Regions from separate parts of the Pseudaeromonas paramecii genome, predicted to be linked through region 2. Evidence: predicted binding sites of a transcription regulator. Region 2 holds the regulator's gene; the other holds the start of a gene.
The links. Region 2 encodes MetJ, which represses methionine synthesis genes. Its sites were predicted from a motif close to AGANNTCTAGANNTCT; they were not measured.
Positions count from the first base shown of each region.

Region 1: a site for MetJ is predicted at 7,281-7,296, ahead of metA (homoserine O-acetyltransferase MetA). Genes of this name have one in related genera too.

Region 1 covers NZ_BAABFC010000011.1:50,893-60,739, forward strand. Annotated here, with positions in the region: gene pulA (pullulanase-type alpha-1,6-glucosidase) at 1-187, opposite strand, end outside; gene asnC (transcriptional regulator AsnC) at 551-1,012, opposite strand; gene ABD847_RS08530 (hypothetical protein) at 1,293-2,027, opposite strand; gene metH (methionine synthase) at 2,146-5,871, opposite strand; gene ABD847_RS08540 (MGMT family protein) at 6,014-6,340, shown strand; gene metA (homoserine O-acetyltransferase MetA) at 6,337-7,254, opposite strand; gene ABD847_RS08550 (HD-GYP domain-containing protein) at 7,414-8,685, shown strand; gene ABD847_RS08555 (CinA family nicotinamide mononucleotide deamidase-related protein) at 8,770-9,847, shown strand, end outside.
Region 2 covers NZ_BAABFC010000021.1:8,880-18,726, reverse strand. Annotated here, with positions in the region: gene ABD847_RS14055 (sensor domain-containing diguanylate cyclase) at 1-444, opposite strand, end outside; gene ABD847_RS14050 (bifunctional aspartate kinase/homoserine dehydrogenase II) at 493-2,922, opposite strand; gene metB (cystathionine gamma-synthase) at 2,958-4,127, opposite strand; gene metJ (met regulon transcriptional regulator MetJ) at 4,286-4,606, shown strand; gene nudE (ADP compounds hydrolase NudE) at 4,603-5,178, opposite strand; gene yrfG (GMP/IMP nucleotidase) at 5,251-5,934, shown strand; gene ABD847_RS14025 (type II secretion system protein N) at 5,918-6,673, opposite strand; gene gspM (type II secretion system protein GspM) at 6,670-7,161, opposite strand; gene gspL (type II secretion system protein GspL) at 7,158-8,342, opposite strand; gene gspK (type II secretion system minor pseudopilin GspK) at 8,339-9,337, opposite strand; gene gspJ (type II secretion system minor pseudopilin GspJ) at 9,334-9,847, opposite strand, start outside.

The DNA.
Region 1 (9,847 bases), on a different contig from region 2:
TCGCATCATTCTCAGCCGAGACGGTTGCATCCGGCAGGCTGGCCGCCGTATAGGTAAAGACGCTGTCTTCCGTGAAGCCGTCAGAGCTGGTGGTGGAATCATCAGAGTCGAAGACACAGCCACTCATGCTAAGAGCAACGACACTGGGCATCACCAGCAGCGCGAGCCGTTTAAATCGTAAGTCCATACTATTTCCCTTGTTAGTCATATTCCAAAACAACGCCGGTTTGTTATCGGAACGTCGCCAACAACCTTGGCGACCCTCGTTTATGCAGCGAAGACCACTGACGCAGCACGCTTGGCGCGGAATATAAAGAGCGACAACACAGGTAATTTGTGACCTAACGAGTAAATTGCATCGGCTTAGCATCCCTTAACCTAGGCTGACCTTTTTTTGTGACCTTAAGCAGAGGCAAAGACTTGAAAGCGCTTTCAGTTTTTGCCTCAAGACAGGTAATTCTTGTTCAGCAATGGGATAACTGAATCTGGCCCGTATGGGCCTATACCCGTCGGGCAAAAAAGATTCGGCAGGCAGATGGCGCCGTCGGCGCTATAACGAGATTTGCCGTTGGATGGGGCTACTGAGGGAGATCAGGGTCTCGGTGGACTGGATCTCGTCGATGGACTGGATGCGGTTGATCAGCAGCTGGTGCAGCTCGTCGATGGAGCGGGTACGCACCTTGATGAAGATGTTGTAGTGCCCTGTGGTGTAATGAGCCTCCGTCACCTCCGGCAGGCGATGCAACTGCTCGATAGCCCGACCATAGTCCTTGGCGCTCTTGAGGTTGATGCCGATGAAACAGCAGACGTCGAAGCCCAAGGACTGAGGATCCAATGTGATCTGGGCACCCGTGATGATGCCGGCCTGCCTGAGCTTCTCCACCCGTACATGGATGGTAGCCGGGCTGACGCCATTGAGTTTGGCCAGCTCGGCATAGGGCGTCCGGGCATTGTCCACCAGGGCAGTCAGTATCTTGCGGTCCAGATCATCGATCTGATAATGAGCGGCCACTTTTCAGCCTCATAAATAAACAAACGATAAAATATCGGCACCAAGATTAAACAAAAAAAAGCAAAGGCGGGGAATTTATTGTTGGGTATTGAACGAAAACGCAAAAATACTGATGATTGCCTCGTTTTCAGCCGCGGTGATCCGCGCTTCCGACCATCAGGAGCTGGTCGGGACTTGGCACTGAATTCCGGGCCATTCGCTCCACCCACGTTGAATGACCCATCATTCCTCTTTCGCCAGCCGTCCTAGGACGGCTGTTCTTTTTTCCAGCCGCCTTGTCTCACTGCGCCATCAGCTGCTCGGCCTTGCTTTGCCACTGAGCCGCCTTGGCCGCATCCCGCTCAAAGCCCAGCGCCTTGGCCATCTCCGGTGGCAGCGGCAACAGTCCCCGCTCATACAGGCTGGCGATGAAGCGGGCCAGGCTCGGCGAGGCCTGTTGGGCGTAATTCAGGATCGCCACCCGCCGCACCTGGGCCTCCGGTGCAGCCATGCTGCGCAAAAACGTCTGTCGGGCCGCCTCATCCTGCCCCACCATCACAGGCACCCCCTGTTCGTTCAAGGCCTGAAACCAGGACAGGCAGGCCTGCAGGTTCTGCTGCTGGCACAGGGTATCCAGCAGACCGAAGGACTCCTTGAGCAAGGGATCGGCCATCAGGGCGGGCCAGTTATCCAACTGGGCCTGGTTCAGCTGGCCATCCGGCGACAATCGCATCAAGGGTTTGTGGGCCTGGGCACTGAGCAAGCCGGCATAGAGCAGGGTGGCCACCGGATCCGCCGGCACCCTGGGCTTGAGCAGCGCGGCCAGGTGCTGGTACTGACCATCACCGCCATCCCGCAGCACGGGCTCGGTCACCAGGCTCAGATAGGCCAGGGGTGACTGGTGCAAGGAGAGATCCACGAAACGGCTCGCCAGGGCATGGTACTCCTGCTCGGCAGTGGGCGGAGCGACTTCGGTGGCCTGCAGGGCGGGCAGGGTCAAACAGCTCAACAAGAGGGCAAGGCAACGCAGTGACATGGGGCATCTCCAATACGGCGGGGCTGGCATTATGGCCGGGCCCCATCACAAAACCAGCCGTGGCAACCCGGCTTTGCGGGCCAGCTAACAAAAAGGGCGCCAGCGGCGCCCTCGGATTTTATTCCGGCTGGTAGCCCAGATTGGGCGCCAACCAGCGTTCCGCCTCTTCCACCGTCATGCCCTTGCGCTCGGCATAATCCTTGACCTGATCGGGCTGGATCCCCGCCACGGCGAAGTATTTGGCTTCCGGGTGGCTGAAGTACCAGCCGGAGACCGCCGCCGCCGGCCACATGGCATAGGATTCGGTCAGCTGCATGCCGATGGCCTCCTCCACCCCCAGCAGTTGCCACAGGGTGCCTTTCTCGGTGTGCTCGGGGCAGGCCGGATAACCGGGTGCCGGACGGATGCCACGGTAGTTCTCGCGGATCAGCTCCTCGTTGGTCAGTGCCTCGTCCGGGGCATACCCCCAGAACTCCTTGCGCACCCGCTCATGCAGGTACTCGGCAAAGGCTTCGGCCAGACGATCGCACACCGCCTGCAGCAAGATGGCATTGTAGTCATCCCCCGCCGCCTTGTAGCCTTCCGCGATCTCGCTCTCACCAAAGCCGCCGCTCACCGCGAAGGCGCCGATCCAGTCGGCGACGCCGCTCTCCTTGGGCGCCACAAAGTCGGAGAGGCAGTAGTTGGGGAACACCTTGCCATCCCGGGCCTGGCTCACCTTGTCGGTCTGCTGGCGCAGACCGCGCAGCACCTGTTTGACCTCGCTTCGCGACTCGTCGGTGTAGACCTCGATGTCATCGCCGACCCGGTTGGCCGGGAACAGCCCCAGCATACCGGTCACCTCCACCTCGCCGCTGCCCTCCAGGCGATCCAGCATGGCATTGGCATCGGCATACAGGCGCTTGGCCTCCTCGCCCACCACCTCATCCTCCAGGATGCGCGGGAACTTGCCCGCCAGCTCCCAGCTGAGGAAGAAGGGAGTCCAGTCGATGTAGTTACGCAGGGTGGCAATGGCTACCTTGCGCAGCACATGGATGCCGGGTTGGGCCGGCTTGGGCGGCTGGTAGGCACTCCAGTCGCAGGACCAGCCATTGGCGCGGGCCTCGGCCAGCGACACCGCCTTGGTGCGCGGTTGCTTGCGGGCATGCTGCTCCCGCACCGTCTCGTACTCGCGGCTGAGCCGCTCGGCAAAGGCCGGCTTGAGCTCGGTCGACAGCAGGCTCTGGGCCACGCCCACCGCCCGGCTGGCATTGGAGACATAGACCACAGGCTCTTGGTAGTTCTGCTCTATCTTCACCGCGGTATGGGCCTTGGAGGTGGTGGCGCCGCCGATGAGCAGCGGTATGGTGAAGCCCTGGCGCTGCATCTCCTTGGCCACGTGCACCATCTCGTCCAGCGAGGGCGTGATGAGGCCGGAGAGGCCAATCATGTCGGCGTTTTGCTCCCGGGCGGTCTGCAGGATCTTCTCGCAGGGCACCATGACGCCCAGATCGATGATCTCGAAGTTATTGCACTGCAGCACCACGCCGACGATGTTCTTGCCGATGTCGTGCACGTCGCCCTTCACCGTGGCCATGACGATCTTGCCATTGCTCTGGCCGCCGGATTTTTCCTGCTCGATATAGGGCTGCAGGTAGGCTACGGCCCGCTTCATCACCCGCGCCGACTTCACCACCTGGGGCAGGAACATCTTGCCGGCGCCAAACAGATCGCCCACCACGTTCATGCCGGCCATCAGCGGCCCTTCGATCACCTCGATGGGCCGCGCCGACTGGGCACGCGCCTCTTCGGTGTCCTCGTCGATGAAGTCGGTAATGCCCTTGACCAGGGCATGCTCCAGCCGCTTGGCCACCGGCCAGCTGCGCCACTCCTGCTCCTTCGGATCCACCACCTGCTGGGCACCTCCGCCACGGTACTGCTCGGCAATGGCCAGCAGCTCCTCGGTGGCGCCGGGGTGGGTGTTGCGCACCACCGCCTCCACCTTGGCCTTAAGCTCGGCCGGGATGTCCTCGTAGATGGCCAATTGACCGGCGTTGACGATGCCCATGTCCATGCCGTTCTGAATGGCATAGTAGAGGAACACAGAGTGGATCGCCTCGCGCACCGGCTCGTTGCCGCGGAACGAGAAGGAGACGTTGGAGACACCACCGGAGATCATGGCGTGAGGCAGGTGTTCCTTGATGTCCTTCACCGCTTCGATGAAGTCCATGGCGTAGTTGTTGTGTTCGTCGATGCCGGTTGCCACCGCGAAGATGTTGGGATCGAAGATGATGTCTTCCGGTGGGAAACCCACCTGATCCACCAGGATGCGGTAGGCCCGCTGACAGATCTCGAACTTGCGCGCCCGGGTATCGGCCTGCCCCTGTTCGTCAAAGGCCATGACGATGACGGCGGCGCCATAACGGCGAATGAGCTTGGCCTGGGCGATAAACTTCTCCACCCCCTCCTTCATGGAGATGGAGTTGACGATGGGCTTGCCCTGAATGCACTTGAGCCCGGCTTCCATCACCTCCCACTTGGAGGAGTCCACCATGATGGGCACCTTGCAGATGTCCGGCTCGGAGGCGATGAGGTTCAAGAAGCGCACCATGCAGGCCTCAGCATCCAGCATGCCTTCGTCCATGTTGATGTCGATGATCTGGGCGCCGTTTTCCACCTGCTGACGGGCGATGTCCAGCGCCTCGTCGTAATTCTCTTCCTTGATCAGCCGCTTGAACTTGGCCGAACCGGTGACGTTGGTGCGCTCCCCCACGTTGATAAACATGGAGTCGGCGCTGATAGTCAAGGGCTCCAGGCCGGCCAGACGACAGGCCACCGGCAGCTCCGGCAGCGGGCGTGGCGCACAGCCGGCCACCGCCTGTGCCATGGCGGCGATATGGGCCGGTGTGGTGCCGCAGCAGCCCCCCACCAGGTTGAGGAAACCCGCCTCGGCCCACTCGCGGATATGCACCGCCATCTCGTCGGCTTCCAGATCGTAGCCACCGAAGGCGTTGGGCAGGCCGGCATTGGGGTGCACCGACACATAGGTCTCGCTGATGCGAGCAAGCTCCTCCACGTACTGGCGCAGCTCCTTGGGGCCCAGGGCACAGTTGAGGCCGAACGAGAGTGGCTGGGCGTGGCGCAGCGAGTTGTAAAAGGCCTCGGTGGTCTGGCCGGACAGGGTACGGCCGGAGGCATCGGTGATGGTACCGGAGATCATCACCGGCAGACGCAGCCCCAGCTCATCGAACACGCTCTCCACCGCAAACACCGCGGCCTTGGCGTTAAGGGTATCGAAGATGGTCTCGATCATGATGAGGTGAGCCCCGCCTTCGATCAGCGCATGGGTAGACTCCATGTAGGCGGCCACCAGTTCGTCATAGGTGACGTTGCGCGCGCCGGGATCGTTCACATCCGGCGAAATGGAACAGGTGCGGTTGGTGGGGCCCAGGATGCCGGCGACAAAGCGCGGCTTGGCCGGGTCCTTGGCGGTCCACTCATCCGCCACCTGGCGGGCCAGCCGCGCCGCCTCCCGGTTGATCTCGGCGCTGAGATCCTCCATGTGATAGTCGGCCATGGCGATGCGGGTGGCGTTGAAGCTGTTGGTCTCGAGAATATCGGCGCCGGCGGCCAGATAGGCCTCGTGGATCTCGCGGATCACCTGGGGCTTGGTCAGTACCAGCAGGTCATTGTTGCCCTTGAGATCGCTGGGCCAGTGGGCGAAGCGCTCGCCCCGGTAGTCCGCTTCCTGCAACCCGTAGCTCTGGATCATGGTGCCCATGCCGCCGTCGATCAGCAGGATGCGCTGTTGCAGACAGTGGGTAAGCTGGGTCTGGGTGGACGTTGCCGGTTGGGTCGTAGGCACTTGGATAATCCTCTTTTACTGCTGGATGCCCGGCTCCGTCCTGGAACCGAGGATGCGTATTGGTCTAGAGCACCGCGGCTGGACAAGCCAGGCGCTCCACTGTCAGGATGGCTGACATTGTGTGCATGATAGCAAGATGTCCATGTCAATCCCTCCCTCTCACCCGCCCATGGGCTTTGCCCAGCGGGTCTATCAGGTGGTGGCGGCCATTCCCTACGGGCGCGTCACCACCTATGGCCAGGTGGCCCGCCTGGCCGGCTCCCCCCGTGCCGCCCGCCAGGTCGGCGGCCTCTTGTGCCGCTTGCCCGAAGGCAGCCGCCTGCCGTGGCACAGGGTCATCAATCGTTTTGGCCTCTGCTCGCTGCAGGGCGAAGACCTGCAACGACAATTGGCCCTGCTGCAGGCAGAAGGGGTACCCGCCGCGGCAGACTGCCCGCTGGATCTGGCCCGTTATGGCTGGCCAGACTAGCTAAGCGTCCCCAGGTCGAACGGCGTCAACTGATAGACGTAGTAATTCAACCAGTTGGCAAACAACAGGTGCCCATGGCTACGCCAGCTGGAGTGCGGTGTCTGGCTGGCATCGTTGTTGGGGTAATAATTGACCGGCATGGCCGGCGCCAACCCTAGCCCCACATCCCGCTGGTATTCGTTGTGCAGGGTATCGGCATCGTATTCGGGATGGCCGGTGACGTAGACCTGGCGGCAATCCGGGCTCACCGCCAGATAAACACCCGCCTCATCAGACTCGGCGAAGATCTGCAGATCGGTGTTGGCACGGATAAAATTCCCTTCAAAGCTGGCGTAACGGGAGTGCGGCGCCAGAAAGCGATCGTCGAAGCCGCGCACCAGCGGATCCAGGGCCACCAGGCGGCGATGCTCGTAGACACCGGACAGTTTGGCATCCCGGGTCTGCTTCTCCAGGCCATAAAACACCTTGAGCGCCGCCTGGGCGGCCCAGCACAGAAACAGGGTCGAGGTGACATGGTGGCGTGACCACTCGATGATCTCCACCAGGGTGTCCCAGTAGACCACATCATCAAACTGCACCAGCCCGAGGGGCGCCCCCGTGATGATGAGACCGTCATACTTGTTCTGCTTCACCTGGGCGAAATCCTGATAAAAGGTCTCCAGGTGCGTAATGGGGGTGTTCTTTGACTCGCGATTGTCGATGCGCAACAGGTCGACGTTCACCTGCAGCGGAGAGTTGGAGAGCATGCGCATCAGCTGGATTTCTGTCTCGATCTTCTTGGGCATCAGGTTCAGCAGCAACACCCGCAGGGGGCGTATGTCCTGATGAACGGCCCGCGTCTCGGTCATGACAAAAATATTCTCTTCACTGAGAACCCCGGCTGCCGGCAGCTTATCCGGAATGCGAATCGGCATGGCTCACTCCCTCAAGATAACGGTAAAAACGTCTGGACATCTAGAAATCTACACCAAGGGGCGGTCACTGTCATCCATTGTCACCACACGCACACTGGCACTTCCTTTCCCTCCCCCCTTTGACTAGCATTAGCGCTGACACTTCAAAGCGGTAACTTGATGGCAGGCATAAAGATCTCCATTGATCGGCTCCAGATTGGCAACTACGTAAAATTGCCGGTTAACTGGAAGGATCACCCCTTTCTCTTCTCCAGCTTCCTGATTAAATCGCAGGAACAGATAGATCTTATCCGCAGCCTGGGCCTCAAACAGGTGGTCATCTTTCCGGATAAGTCCGACACGCCGCCCAAACCCATGAGCAGCGAGATCCAGCTGGCCGAACCCGCCATCAACCATGATGAGGTCGCGGATCTGGATGCCCGGCTGCGCGCCGATAAGGCCCATCGCATAGAGCAGCTCAAGCAATACCGCCGCAGCCTGCAGCGCAGCGAGAAGGCGTTCGAACGCTCGCTCACCCAGATGCGCAGCTTGATCAACAAGTTGCAAAACCGCCCCTTGACCGCCATGCAGGAGGCTCAGGAGCTGGTGGACGACATGGTGAGCAAGCTGCTCAATGCCGATGAGATGGTGCTGCACCTGATGTCCGACATGCCGGAAGGGGAGTCGATTTACTATCACTCCCTCAACGTGGCGATCCTGGCCATGATGCTGGGCAAGGAGGCCGGCTTCAACGAGCAGGAGATTAAGGTGTTGGGTATGGGGGCCATCTTCCACGATATCGGCAAGGTGAAGATCCCCAGTCAGATACTGCGCAAGATGGAGCCGCTCACCAAGCCCGAGGAAAACCTGATGCGCCAGCACCCGCGCTACAGCCGGGATTTGCTGGATCTGGTCAAAGACTGCAACCCAGAAATCAAGACGCTGGTCTATCAACACCATGAGCGACTGGATGGCTCCGGCTACCCGGAGCAAGTGAAAGCCGACAAACTGGGCAAGCTGACCCAGATGCTCTCGATGGTGGATGAATACGACTCCCTCTGCCACCCGCAACAAAAGAGTCAGGCCCGGGTGCCCCACGTGGTGCTGTCTTATCTGTTCAAGCACAGAACCAAGCAACTCAACAAGGACTACATAGGGCTGCTGGTCAAACAGCTGGGCATCTATCCTCCCGGCAGCGTGGTGCAGCTTTCCAATGGCCAGGTGGGCCTGGTGATGTCGGTCAACCCCAAGCGCCTGCTCTATCCCAGCGTGCTACTGTACGACCCCATGATCCCACGCCAAGAGGCGGCGATCATAGATCTGGAGGATGCCGGGCTGAGTATCGGCAAGGTCATTGCCCCAAGTCGATTACCGGAACCTGTGTTCGAATACCTGAACCCGCGCACTCGGATCAGCTTCTATATCGATTACACCAGTAATCTCAAACAGTAACATCCATAAGCGCCCACTGTGCGCCTGAGCGGGGGTCGTGCTAACGTAGCCGAACCCTCTGGCTTGGCATTTGAGATAGCCTTCATGCATATCGAAATTATCACCACAGGCGATGAGGTGCTGACCGGCTTCATCGTCGACAGCAATGCCGCCTGGCTATGCCAGCGACTGCTGGATAAAGGAATGCAGGTCCAGCGTCGCCAGACGGTGGGGGATGACCTGACGCATCTGGTAGCCATCCTTAAGGAGCGCAGCCAGCAGGCTGACATCATCATCGTCAATGGCGGATTGGGCCCCACCTCAGACGACAAGACCACAGAGGCAGCGGCTCTGGCTGCCGGCGTCGGCTTGGCATTGGATACCGCCTGGCTGGATCAACTCGAGGCACGCTACGCCAGCCGTGGCCGCCCCATGCCCACCAGTAACCGCAAGCAGGCGATGCTGCCCACAGGGGCTAGCAAACTAGATAATCCCATCGGCACGGCCTGCGGCTTTGAGCTCCAGATCGACCGGGCACGTTGTTTCTTTACTCCAGGCGTGCCGAACGAGTTTTTCCGCATGGTCGATGAGCAGATACTGCCCAGGCTGGCGACCGGGGAGCAGAGCCAGAGGACCGAGGTGCGTCGCTACTTCACCTTCGGTGTCTCCGAGTCGGCCCTGAGCGATCAACTGGACAATCTCAGCTGGCCGACCCATATCGTGTTGGGCTACCGCTCCTCCATGCCGCTGATCGAAATAAAGCTCATCAGTCAGCAGGCCGATGACACCGACTTTGCCCTGGCAGAGCAGCAACTGTTGCCAATTCTAGCGCCGTATCAGGTAGGACAAGGTGATTGGCAGATGGCGACGGATCTTCAGCGGCTGTTGGATAACCAACCGCTGGTGCTGCATGAGGATGCCAGTCAGGGTTTGCTACTGCGACAGCTAGCCCCAGTGTTACCCAGGCTCAGCGCCCACTACGGCCCACTGCCAGCCTCGGCCGCCGCACTGTTAAAAACCCTGCAGCAGCACGATGGCTTACATCTGGCAGTGGGGCAGGCGAGCGAAGCCGGCATTCCGTTGGCCCTTTGGGATGGTCAGCAAGGAGCAGCCCAGACGCTGAATATTGGCCTGCAAGATCAGCAACTTCACACCACCGTCATCAGCTTTGCCGCCCTGCATA
Region 2 (9,847 bases):
GTAGAGCAGGCTGTCACCGGGAGGCAAGACCAGCCGCTGGTTGGGGGGGATCAACGGCAGGCTGCGCCGCTCAAACGGCAGGCCATTGCCGAGGATGAAGCGGGTCAGCTGCCCATCCGCCGCCAGCAGGTAACCGTCGATGCGATGCAGCCAGGGGGCGTCCAGCCAGAGCAGCCGTGTCAGGGAGTGGGCATCGGGATTATTCAGCGGCACTCGAAACCAGTAGCTGGATCGGGTGAAGGGCCGGCTGAACACGGGCCAGCCCACCGGGGTGAAGGCCAGGGCCGGCAGGGCCCTCACCTTATCGAAGCTCAGCTCGCCACGGGTATCCTCCAGGTAGGCCGCCGCCTCCCCCAGACTGAACTGCGCCGGGCGTACATCGAGGGCGGCCCGGGCGTGAGCGCCCAGACACAGCAGCATCAAACACAACAGGCGCAGGATCATAGCTCCTCCCCTCCTGCCCGGGCCGCCCCTTGTCGCGGTGCGCAAGGGTTACAAGGCCAGGCACACCTGCCACAGATCCGCCTGTACCGCAGCGGCCGTCACCTCGCGCCCCGCGCCGGGCCCCTGGATGATGAGCGGCGCCAGGCGGTAGCAATCGGTCTCGATGGCAAAAATATTGTCACAGGGCCGCAGATTGGCAAACACATGGTGCGGATCCAGCGCCTCCAACCCCACCCGCGCCGAGCCGTTACGCTCCAGCCGCGCCACGTAGCGCAGTACCTTGCCCTGGGACTGGGCCTCCTCCAGCTCATCCAGCAGGATGTCGTCCAGCTCGCCGAGCCGCTCCATGAACTGTTCCGGCTTCACCGCCTTGAGGCCCGGCGGCACCAGCCCCTTGAGGCTGATGTGCTCCGGCTCCAGCTCGAAGCCCGCCTCCCGCGCCAGGATCAGCAGCTTGCGCCGCACGTCCTGGCCGGAGAGATCCTCCCGGGGATCCGGCTCGGTGAGACCCCGCTGCCAGGCCCGCTCCACCAGGGTGGAGAAGGGCACAGTGCCGTCGTACTGCTGGAACAGCCAGCTCAGGGTGCCGGAGAAGATGCCGCTGATGCCCTGCACCTTCTCGCCGGACTGCTGCAGCATCTGGATGCTGGACTGTACCGGCAGGCCGGCCCCCACGGTGGCGTTGTAGCCCCAGTAGAGCTGGTGGTCGGCGAAACTCTGCTTCACCTTCTGGTAGAACTCGGCCTCGGCCGCGCCGGCAAACTTGTTGGCGGTGATGAGGTGCGCCCCCAGCTGGGCGAACTCGGGGTAGCGACGGCTGAGCTCTGTGCTGGCGGTGAGATCCAGCACCACCAGGTGATCGAAGGGGTGCTGCTCCAGCTGCTGCTGCAGGGTCGGCCAGTCGTAGGCCTGCGGCTCGAACTGCTCCAGCAGGCGCGCCGGATCCAGCCCCTCCTCGCTCAAGACACCGCCGCGGGAGTCGAATACCCCATAGAGGGTGAACTGCAGCGGATGGGCCGCCTCCAGCCGGGCCTTGTCCCGGGCAAACAGCCCCAGCCACTGGCTGCCGATGTTGCCCTTGCCAAACAGCACCAGGCCCACCTTGTGCACCTGATCAAACAGGCTCTCGTGCAGGGCCAGCAGCAAGGGTTCCAGGGTCACCTCGCGGATGAGGGCCACCAGGCTCAGGCCATCCCGGCCGGTCTGCACAAACTCCAGGGGCTGATCGGCCAGCAGACGGTAGAAGCGGTGACACTGTTCGGCGTTGTCGCAGACCCCGGCCCCCACCAGCCCCACCAGGCTGTAGCCCTCCCGCTGGCTCAGGGCGGTGAAGCCGCCTTCGAGCTGGGAGTCCTGCAGCAGGGCGAAGGCGCCGCTGACGGTTTCCAAGGTGTAGGCCAGCCGCAGCAGCTTGCGATCCGCCTGCTGATGGGCGGTCAGCGGCGACAGCTGATGGCGGGCCAGCAGGGCCTCTATCTCCCCCACTGCCTCGGCATAGGGCACCTGGGGCAGGATCTTCAGCTCGATGAGGGCCACCTGCTCCACCGAGGTGACGATGCGGGCGCCCTTCACCAGGGCCTGCTTGCGCAGTATGTGGGTGGCGCCCCCCTCCGGGTCATAGCTGCAGCGCAGGCTGAGGCGCTGGCTGCTGGCCAGCAAGGGCTGCAGGGTGCGGGAGTGCAGCACGGGCGCCCCCAACCGGGCCAGCTCGTTGGCCTCGGCCAGCGAGAGGCGCTCCAGCAGACGGGCCGCCTTCACCTGACGGGGATCGGCACTGTAGACCCCGGCCACGTCGCTCCAGATGGTGGTGGCTTCGGCACCGGCCAGGGCACCGATCAGGGTGGCGGAATAGTCGGAACCGTTGCGCCCCAGCAGCAGGGTGCGCCCCTGGGCATCGGCGGCGATGAAGCCGGTGATCACCACGGTCTGCTGGCCCAGCCGGCTCAATTGTTCGGTGAGGCGCTGGCCGGAGACCGCCACGTCGACCCGGGCCAGAGCGGCCTCCTCGGCCAGCAGAAACTCGCGGGCATCCAGCCAGGCGGCCTGATTGCCCCGCTCCTCCAGCAGGGCGGCCAGCAGGCGGGCGGACCAGACCTCGCCGTGAGCCAGCACATAGTGGCGCTGGTAACTGTCCAACCGGCTCTCCAGCAGCCGACCGATCTGCTGCAGATCCGTCATGAGCTGGCTGCTGAGCCGCTGGCGGCGCTCCCCGTCCAGCAGACCGTCGATCAGGCCCTGCTGGTAGCCCTGCAGGGCGGCGAGGGCATCGGCGGCGGCATGGTCGCCGCTGGCCACCAGCTCCATCAGCTCCAGCAGCCGGTTGGTGGTCTTGCCGGCGGCGGAGACCACCACCAGCGGATGCAGGCCGGCCTGCTGTTCGATCAAGCCGGCGACCCGCCGATAGCAGGCGGGATCCGCCAGACTGCTGCCACCAAACTTATGGACCTGACGGCCCTGGCTGCTTTCCTGGATGGACATGGTGTTACCTCGTTACCACTGCAAGTTGTTGACTATCAGGCGCCCAGCGCCGCCACGGCGGCGAAGCCGCGCCGCAGATCTTCGACCAAATCGTCCGCATGCTCAATGCCGATGGACAGGCGCAGCAGCTGATCCGAGATGCCGGCCACCTTGCGCGCCTCCGGATCCATGCCGGCATGGGTCATGCTGGCCGGGTGGGCCACCAGGCTCTCCACCCCACCCAGAGACTCCGCCAGACAGAACAGCTCCAGGGCGCCGAGGAAAGCCTCCAGCTGGGGTTGGCTCACCTCCAGCTCGAAGCTCAGCATGGCGCCGAAGCCCTGCTGTTGCCGACAGGCGATCGCGTGTCCCGGGTGACTGGGCAGGCTGGGATGATACAGGGTCTTGACCAGGGGTTGGGTCTGCAGGAAGGCCAGCACCTGCTGGGCGTTCTCCAGGTGGGTGCGCAGTCGGGGCGCCAGGGTACGCAGGCCCCGCAGGGTCAGGTAGGCATCGAAGGCGCCGCCGGTCAGCCCCAGGCAGTTGCCCCACCAGGCCAGTTGCTCGGCCAGCTCCGGGGTCTTGGCGATGGCCACGCCCCCCACCACATCGGAGTGACCATTGAGGTACTTGGTGGTGGAGTGCACCACTATGTCCGCCCCCAGGGCCAGGGGTTGCTGCTGCAGCGGCGTCAGGAAGGTGTTGTCCACCGCGACGGTGGCGCCCACCGCCTGAGCCTGCTGGCACAGCTTGGCCACGTCCACCACCCGCAGCAGCGGGTTGGAGGGGGTCTCGATCCAGATAAGCTTGGGCCCCTGGGCCAAGGCGGCCTGCCAGGCGGCATCGTCACCCTGATCGACGAACAGCACCCGATAGTGGCCCTTGGCCGCCACGTGCTGGAACAGGCGGTAGGTGCCGCCGTAACAGTCATGGGGCGCGATCAGCAGATCGCCGGCATTCAGCAGGGCCGTGGCCACCAGGTGGATGGCCCCCATGCCGGTGCCGGTCACCACGGCGCCGGCACCGCCTTCCAGGGCGGCCAGCGCCTCCGCCAGGGTCTGGCGGGTGGGATTGCCGGAGCGGCTGTAGTCGAAGGCCCGCTTCTGGCCGTAGCCGGCGAAGGTGTAGTTGGTGGAAAGGTAAATCGGGGGCACGACGGCACCGTGCTGGCCGTCGCTGGCGATCCCCGCCTTGACGGCGTGGGTCTGAGGTTTGAACTGAGCCATGGCACTCCTCGCGTTGGCTGGCGGCATTGCGCTCACCTTACGTGAGGGCAAAAAAGCCGTCAATACTTCTAGACGTCTAAAAGGCTTTGCCTATGGATTGCCACGACAAACCATAAGGGTTAAACTTGCTGCCCATCCTTTACGACCGCAGGTAGAGCATGAAAACCGAGTGGAACGGCGATTACGTCAGCCCTTATGCCGAGCACGGCAAGAAGAGTGAGCAGGTCAAGAAGATCACCGTCTCTATCCCCACCAAGGTGCTGAAGATCCTCACCGACGAACGCACCCGCCGCCAGGTCAACAACCTGCGTCATGCCACCAACAGCGAACTGCTGTGCGAAGCCTTTTTGCATGCCTTCACCGGCCAGCCCCTACCGGGCGATGAAGACCTGCGCAAGGACAGACCCGACGACATACCCACCCAGGCCAAGGAAATCATGCTGGCCCTGGGCAAGCCCATCGAATCCTACGACGACTAGGCCGGCGGTTCGCCTGCCGACTGTGCCTGCAGATAACCCAGCGCCAGCAACAGGGCGGCCACGCTGCGGGCATTGTTGAAGTCCGGCGCCGACAACAGCTCCTGTGCCCGGCTTAACGGCCAGGTCACCAGCTCCAAGGGCTCCGGCTCGTCCCCTTCCCGCAGCTCGGGATAGAGATCCCTCGCCAGCAGCACCGTCATGCTGCTGGCAAAAAACTCCGGCACCAGATTCAGGGTCTTCAGGGCCACCAGCTCACGGGCACCGTAGCCCGTCTCTTCCATCAGCTCGCGGTTGCCCGCCTCCGGCGCCGTCTCCCCGGCATCGATCAGCCCCTTGGGAAACCCCAGCTCGTAGCTGTGGGTGCCGGCGGCATATTCACGCACCAGCAGCAGGGTATCGTCCCCCAGCAGAGGCACCAGCATGACGCCGCCGCGATGACCGCCCGCCATGCGTTCGTACACCCGCTCGGCGCCATTTTCGAAGCGCAGGTGCACCGCCTCCACCTTGAACAACCGGCTCTCGGCCACCAGCTCGCGCTTGAGGACATCCGGTTTGACTCTGTGCTGTTTCATACCCTGGTTCGGCATATAATCGCCGCCTCTTGCCCCGTGGGGCGATTAAAACAAACTTGCACAAGGAATACCATGTTAGCCTGGCGCCACATCGACACCGTCCTGCTGGACATGGACGGCACCCTGATCGATCTGCACTTCGACAACCACTTCTGGCAGCAGCTGGTGCCGGCGCGCTGGGGGGCTGCTCGCGGGCTGGATCTGGAGGAGGCCCGGGCGGCCCTGGATCCTGTGTTTGCCGCCGTGGCCGGCACCCTCGACTGGTACTGTCTGGACTACTGGCGCGACACGCTCGGCCTGGACATCCTCGGCCTCAAGCAGGAGATAGCCGAGAAGATCCGCTGGCGCCCCGACGCCCGTCCTTTCTTGGAGGCCCTGCGGCTGAGCGGCCGTCGCTGTTACCTGTTTACCAATGCCCACCCGGACAGCCTGGCGCTGAAACTCAAGCGCACCGGGCTGGATCGTTATCTGGACGGACTCTACTCCACCCATGGCTTTGGTGTCAGCAAGGAAGATCAGGGCTGTTGGCAGGCACTGCGGCAGACGCTGGCCTTCGACCCGGCCCGCACCCTGTTTGTGGATGACTCGCCCCGCATCCTGGCGGCGGCAGGCGAGTTCGGCATCGGCCACCGGCTGGGGATACTCAACCCCGACAGCCAGCGGCCACGCCAGGTGATGGCCGACGTGCCGGGGATCTGCGATTACGGCTGCCTGATCCCCGCGCTGCTGGCCAATCCGGTCAGAGCCGACCGTTGACGTTAAGGGTCACGACGCCGCGGCTGTCCGGGCGTCCCAGCATGGCCAGGGTACTGCGCATGTCCGCCGGCATGGCCGGCCCCGGGGTCAGCTTGCCCTTGAACTGGTAGCGGCCATCCCAGCCCCACTCCCCTTCACCGCTGAGGCTCAGGCTATCGCTGCTTTGTTGCAGTTTGCCGATGAGCTTGCCGCCACGGCAGCTTAGGGTCAGCACAGGCTCGCCCAGAGGCAATTCACCCGCCGGGGTCAACAGGCTGGCGCCACGCCAGCGCAGGGTGCCCTTCACCGCCTCGCAGCCCTTGGCCGTCAGGCTGGCCTCCGGCAGGCTCAACTGCAGCTGACCGCTGCCCTGCAATGGGATGGGCAGCGGCAGGCGGGGCACCAGATCCTCGGCATCCAGGCTGACTTGCCAGCCCTCCAGGCTCAGCTGCCCCCCCAGGCCAACGCTGGCCACCCCCTGGCCGTTGAGCCCCTGGCGGCGGCCGAACTCCAGCTCCAGGCTGGGGGCGAGCCACAACAGACTGGTGACCGGCAGGTGCCAGCGGACACGATCCAGCTGCTCGGGGCCCCAACGCAGTCGATCCACTTCGCCACGCCACAAGGAACCCTGCACCCCCTCAAGCCGCAGGGGCGCCGGCAACGGCAGGGCATTGACCACCGCCTGGGCCGGCAGCTGGGCCAGCAGGAAACCGAGATAACACAAGAGGCTCAGCAGGCCACCCAACCACCATGACTTCATGAACGGCGCTCCAGAACCAAACGTCTCACCTTCACCTCGCCCTTGATCTCCGGCAGGGCCGCCAGCTCCAGCGCAGCGACGGTGACGCCATACTGCTCCTCCAACTGACGCACCCACTCCAGCCAGCGATCAAACGGCAGGCGCTCTATCTCCACCTGCACCTGGCCGGACAGGGACTGCATGCGGGTCAGGGTGATCTTGGCCCGGCTGGCGCTCTGGTTCACCACCGACTCCAGTGACCCGGACAGATCCACTTTGGCGCCGCCCTGGCGCTGCAGGCTGAGCACCCGCCCCCCCTGCTCCTGCATCCAGGCCAGGGTGGCCTGTTGCTTGGCCACCCGCGCGCGACTCGCCTCCAGACCACTCTGGAAGGGCTGCCACAGCCCCCAGTAGAGGATGGCCAGCAGCAGGGCGCCGCCGCCCAGCAGCAGCAGGCGGCGTTCCCGCTCGCTCAGGGTCTGCCAGCGCTGTATCCATGTCTGCATCATGACTTGCTCCTCAGGATCAGGGTGCCGGTGACCCGATTGCCCTCGCTGCGTAGCTCGGCCGGTTTCACCTCAAAGGTATCCGCCACCTGGGCCCGGAAACGCTCGAAACTGTCAAAGCCGGCGGCGGACATCTGCATGCGCAGCTCCTGCTGCTTGCCGTCGTAGCGCAGGGTCAGAGGGCGCAGATCCGGCAACTTGGCCAGCACAGGATGCAGTTGCTGCAGCATCTGCAGCAGCCCCTGCTGGCCGGCGGCCCCCTCCAGCACCGCCAGGTGCTGTTTCAGCTGACTGCGCGGATCAATGAGCCGCTTGTCTGCCGGGAACAGCTGACGGTAGACGCCGTCGATCTGCACCTTGAGGGCCTGCTCCTGCTGCGCCAGTTGCCAGCGCTCGCTGCCCAGATTGGCCAGCACCACCAGCAGGCAGACGCCGGCGGCGATGGCCACCTTGCGCCAGGGCTGCCACAGGCGAGCCCATTCCGGTTGCCGGCGATGGGCCCCGGTGAGCAGGTTGGCCCGGTTGCCCAGCACACCGGCTGCCAGCAGCTGCATGGCCAGCACGGGCGGCTCGGCCTGCCACTCACCCGGCGCGCCGTCCGGCACAGGGCCATAGCTGGCGATCCTGGGAGTCGGATCGATGCGCACCAGCAGGGGATCCAGCCAGTCCGGCTCCACCACCATGCCGGCACTGGCACTGCGGCGGATCAGCCACTGTCCCTCCAACGGCACGGCGCTCCAGCGATCGTCCTGCCAGGGCAGACAGAGCACATCCGGCAACAGGCTGCGGGCTTGCAGGCCCGTCTCCGTCAACCACGCCAGCCAGCTGTCCATCCGCTTGTTTTCCACCGCCACCAGATCCACCTGCTGGCCCTGCTGCTCCAGCAGTACCAGGTGCAGGGCGTCCACGTCGGAGGCCAGCTCCTCTTCCAGCAGGTAGGGCAGCGCCTTGAGGGACTGACGGGTCAGGCGGCCCGGCACCGTCACCTGGCGAAACGCCAGGTCGGCGGCGCTCACCAGCACATGCAGCGGCCGACCGCCGGCCCGCTCATGCAGCTGGTTCAGGTGCGCGGCGCCGGGCAGCACGCCGCTGGCGATGACCTCATCCCCCGCCGGATCCCAGACCAGCCAGGGAATGGGGTCCCTGGCCTGGCTGCCCAGCCGAATTACCACTATTTCGCTCACTCCAGCCCTCCGTATTGCCGGCGGATCACTTTCAACTTGTTGGCATCGGTCCGCATAAACAGGCTGCGCATCAGCAGGCGCCGCTCGTCGGTTCGATATTCGATCAGGGCATCAAAGTAATTACTCTTGATCGTGATGACATTGCTGGGCTTATCCCCCAGGCCACTGAGGTTGGTGATGGCCTCCTCGGCCAAAAACTCGCTGGTGGTGTTCCAACCGTCCGACGACCGCTCCTCAATCAGCTTGCGAGCCTCATCCACCTCCAGCCGCTCCAGGAACAGGGCAGACAGCAGGGGCGCCTGGGCGGGCCGCAGAGTATTGACGTTCACCGCCAGGCTGGTGGTGGGCAGGGCACAGATATAGGGCTCCAGCCGCCGGTATAGCTCGGCGCTCACCCCCCGCACCGCCCGCAGCTCGGTGACATCCTGCATCAGGGTGTTGCCCGGCAGGTAGGGTACCGGCAGCCCCTCGTAATAGCTGTCCTCGGCACCGTTGCTGGAGACCAGATCACTGTCACTGTCGATCCAGTCCCGCAGGGCCTCGGTGATCTGGGTGGCGGTGAAAGACTCCACATCCAGGGCCATCAGCAGATGCCGAAACACCTGGGCCTCGTAGGGCAGGTTGCCCTCGCCGTCGTCGTTGTCGTCCACGCCCGTGGTGCCGGCATTGATGCCGTTGAGGTTGTAACAGGCTTGGCCATCCCGCACCTGGCCGGCCAACTGGTCACCGTTATCCAGCGGAAACACCTGGCCGTCGGTGGCCCAGTACTGGGACAAGTCCGTCTTGTTGGGCTGATCCTTGATGTCCTGCAGCAAGGTTTTGGCCACCAGGGCCTCGCCGCTGCGCACAAACCAGTAACCGGAGAGGCTCAGCTGCTGGGCGGCGCTGCGCTGCATGGCCAGAAAGAAGCGGCTGCTCATGTTACCGGCCACCAGCATCATCAGCGCCAGGATCAGCAGTACCACCAGCAGGGCGACGCCGGACTGCCGCCTCATGAGCCGCTCTCCACCAGGGTGAACACCCGGCGGATGCTGCCGTAATCCTCCAGCTCCAGGGTGACCTCGATGCCGGTGGGCAGGCGGCTGGTGTCGCTCCAGCTCTCCAGCCAACGGTTTTGCCAGTAACGCAGCTTAAAGCCGGTGACCCGGCTCAGCAGGCTGGCTTCCTGAGGCTCGGTGCCGATCACGGGATCCGGGAACAGGTAGCTGAGCCGCTGCAGCTTACCCTCCATGAGGCGAAAGCCCACCCACTGCAGGTTGGAGCGAGGGAGCTGGGCGCCGGGGTTGAGCCAGCCGGTATGCACGAAGGCGACGGCATCTCCCTCGCTCTGCAGTTCGGCGGCATTGACCCGGATGACCTCGGTGCTGGCCTCCCCGGACACCCGAACCGGCCGCGGCACCGCCTGCTGGAAGTCCCGCGCCAGCACGGCAAACGCCCGCTGCACCTCTCCCATCCTGCTCACCTGGGTGCGGGTCACCTCATCGTTACGCAGCACTCCCTGCAGC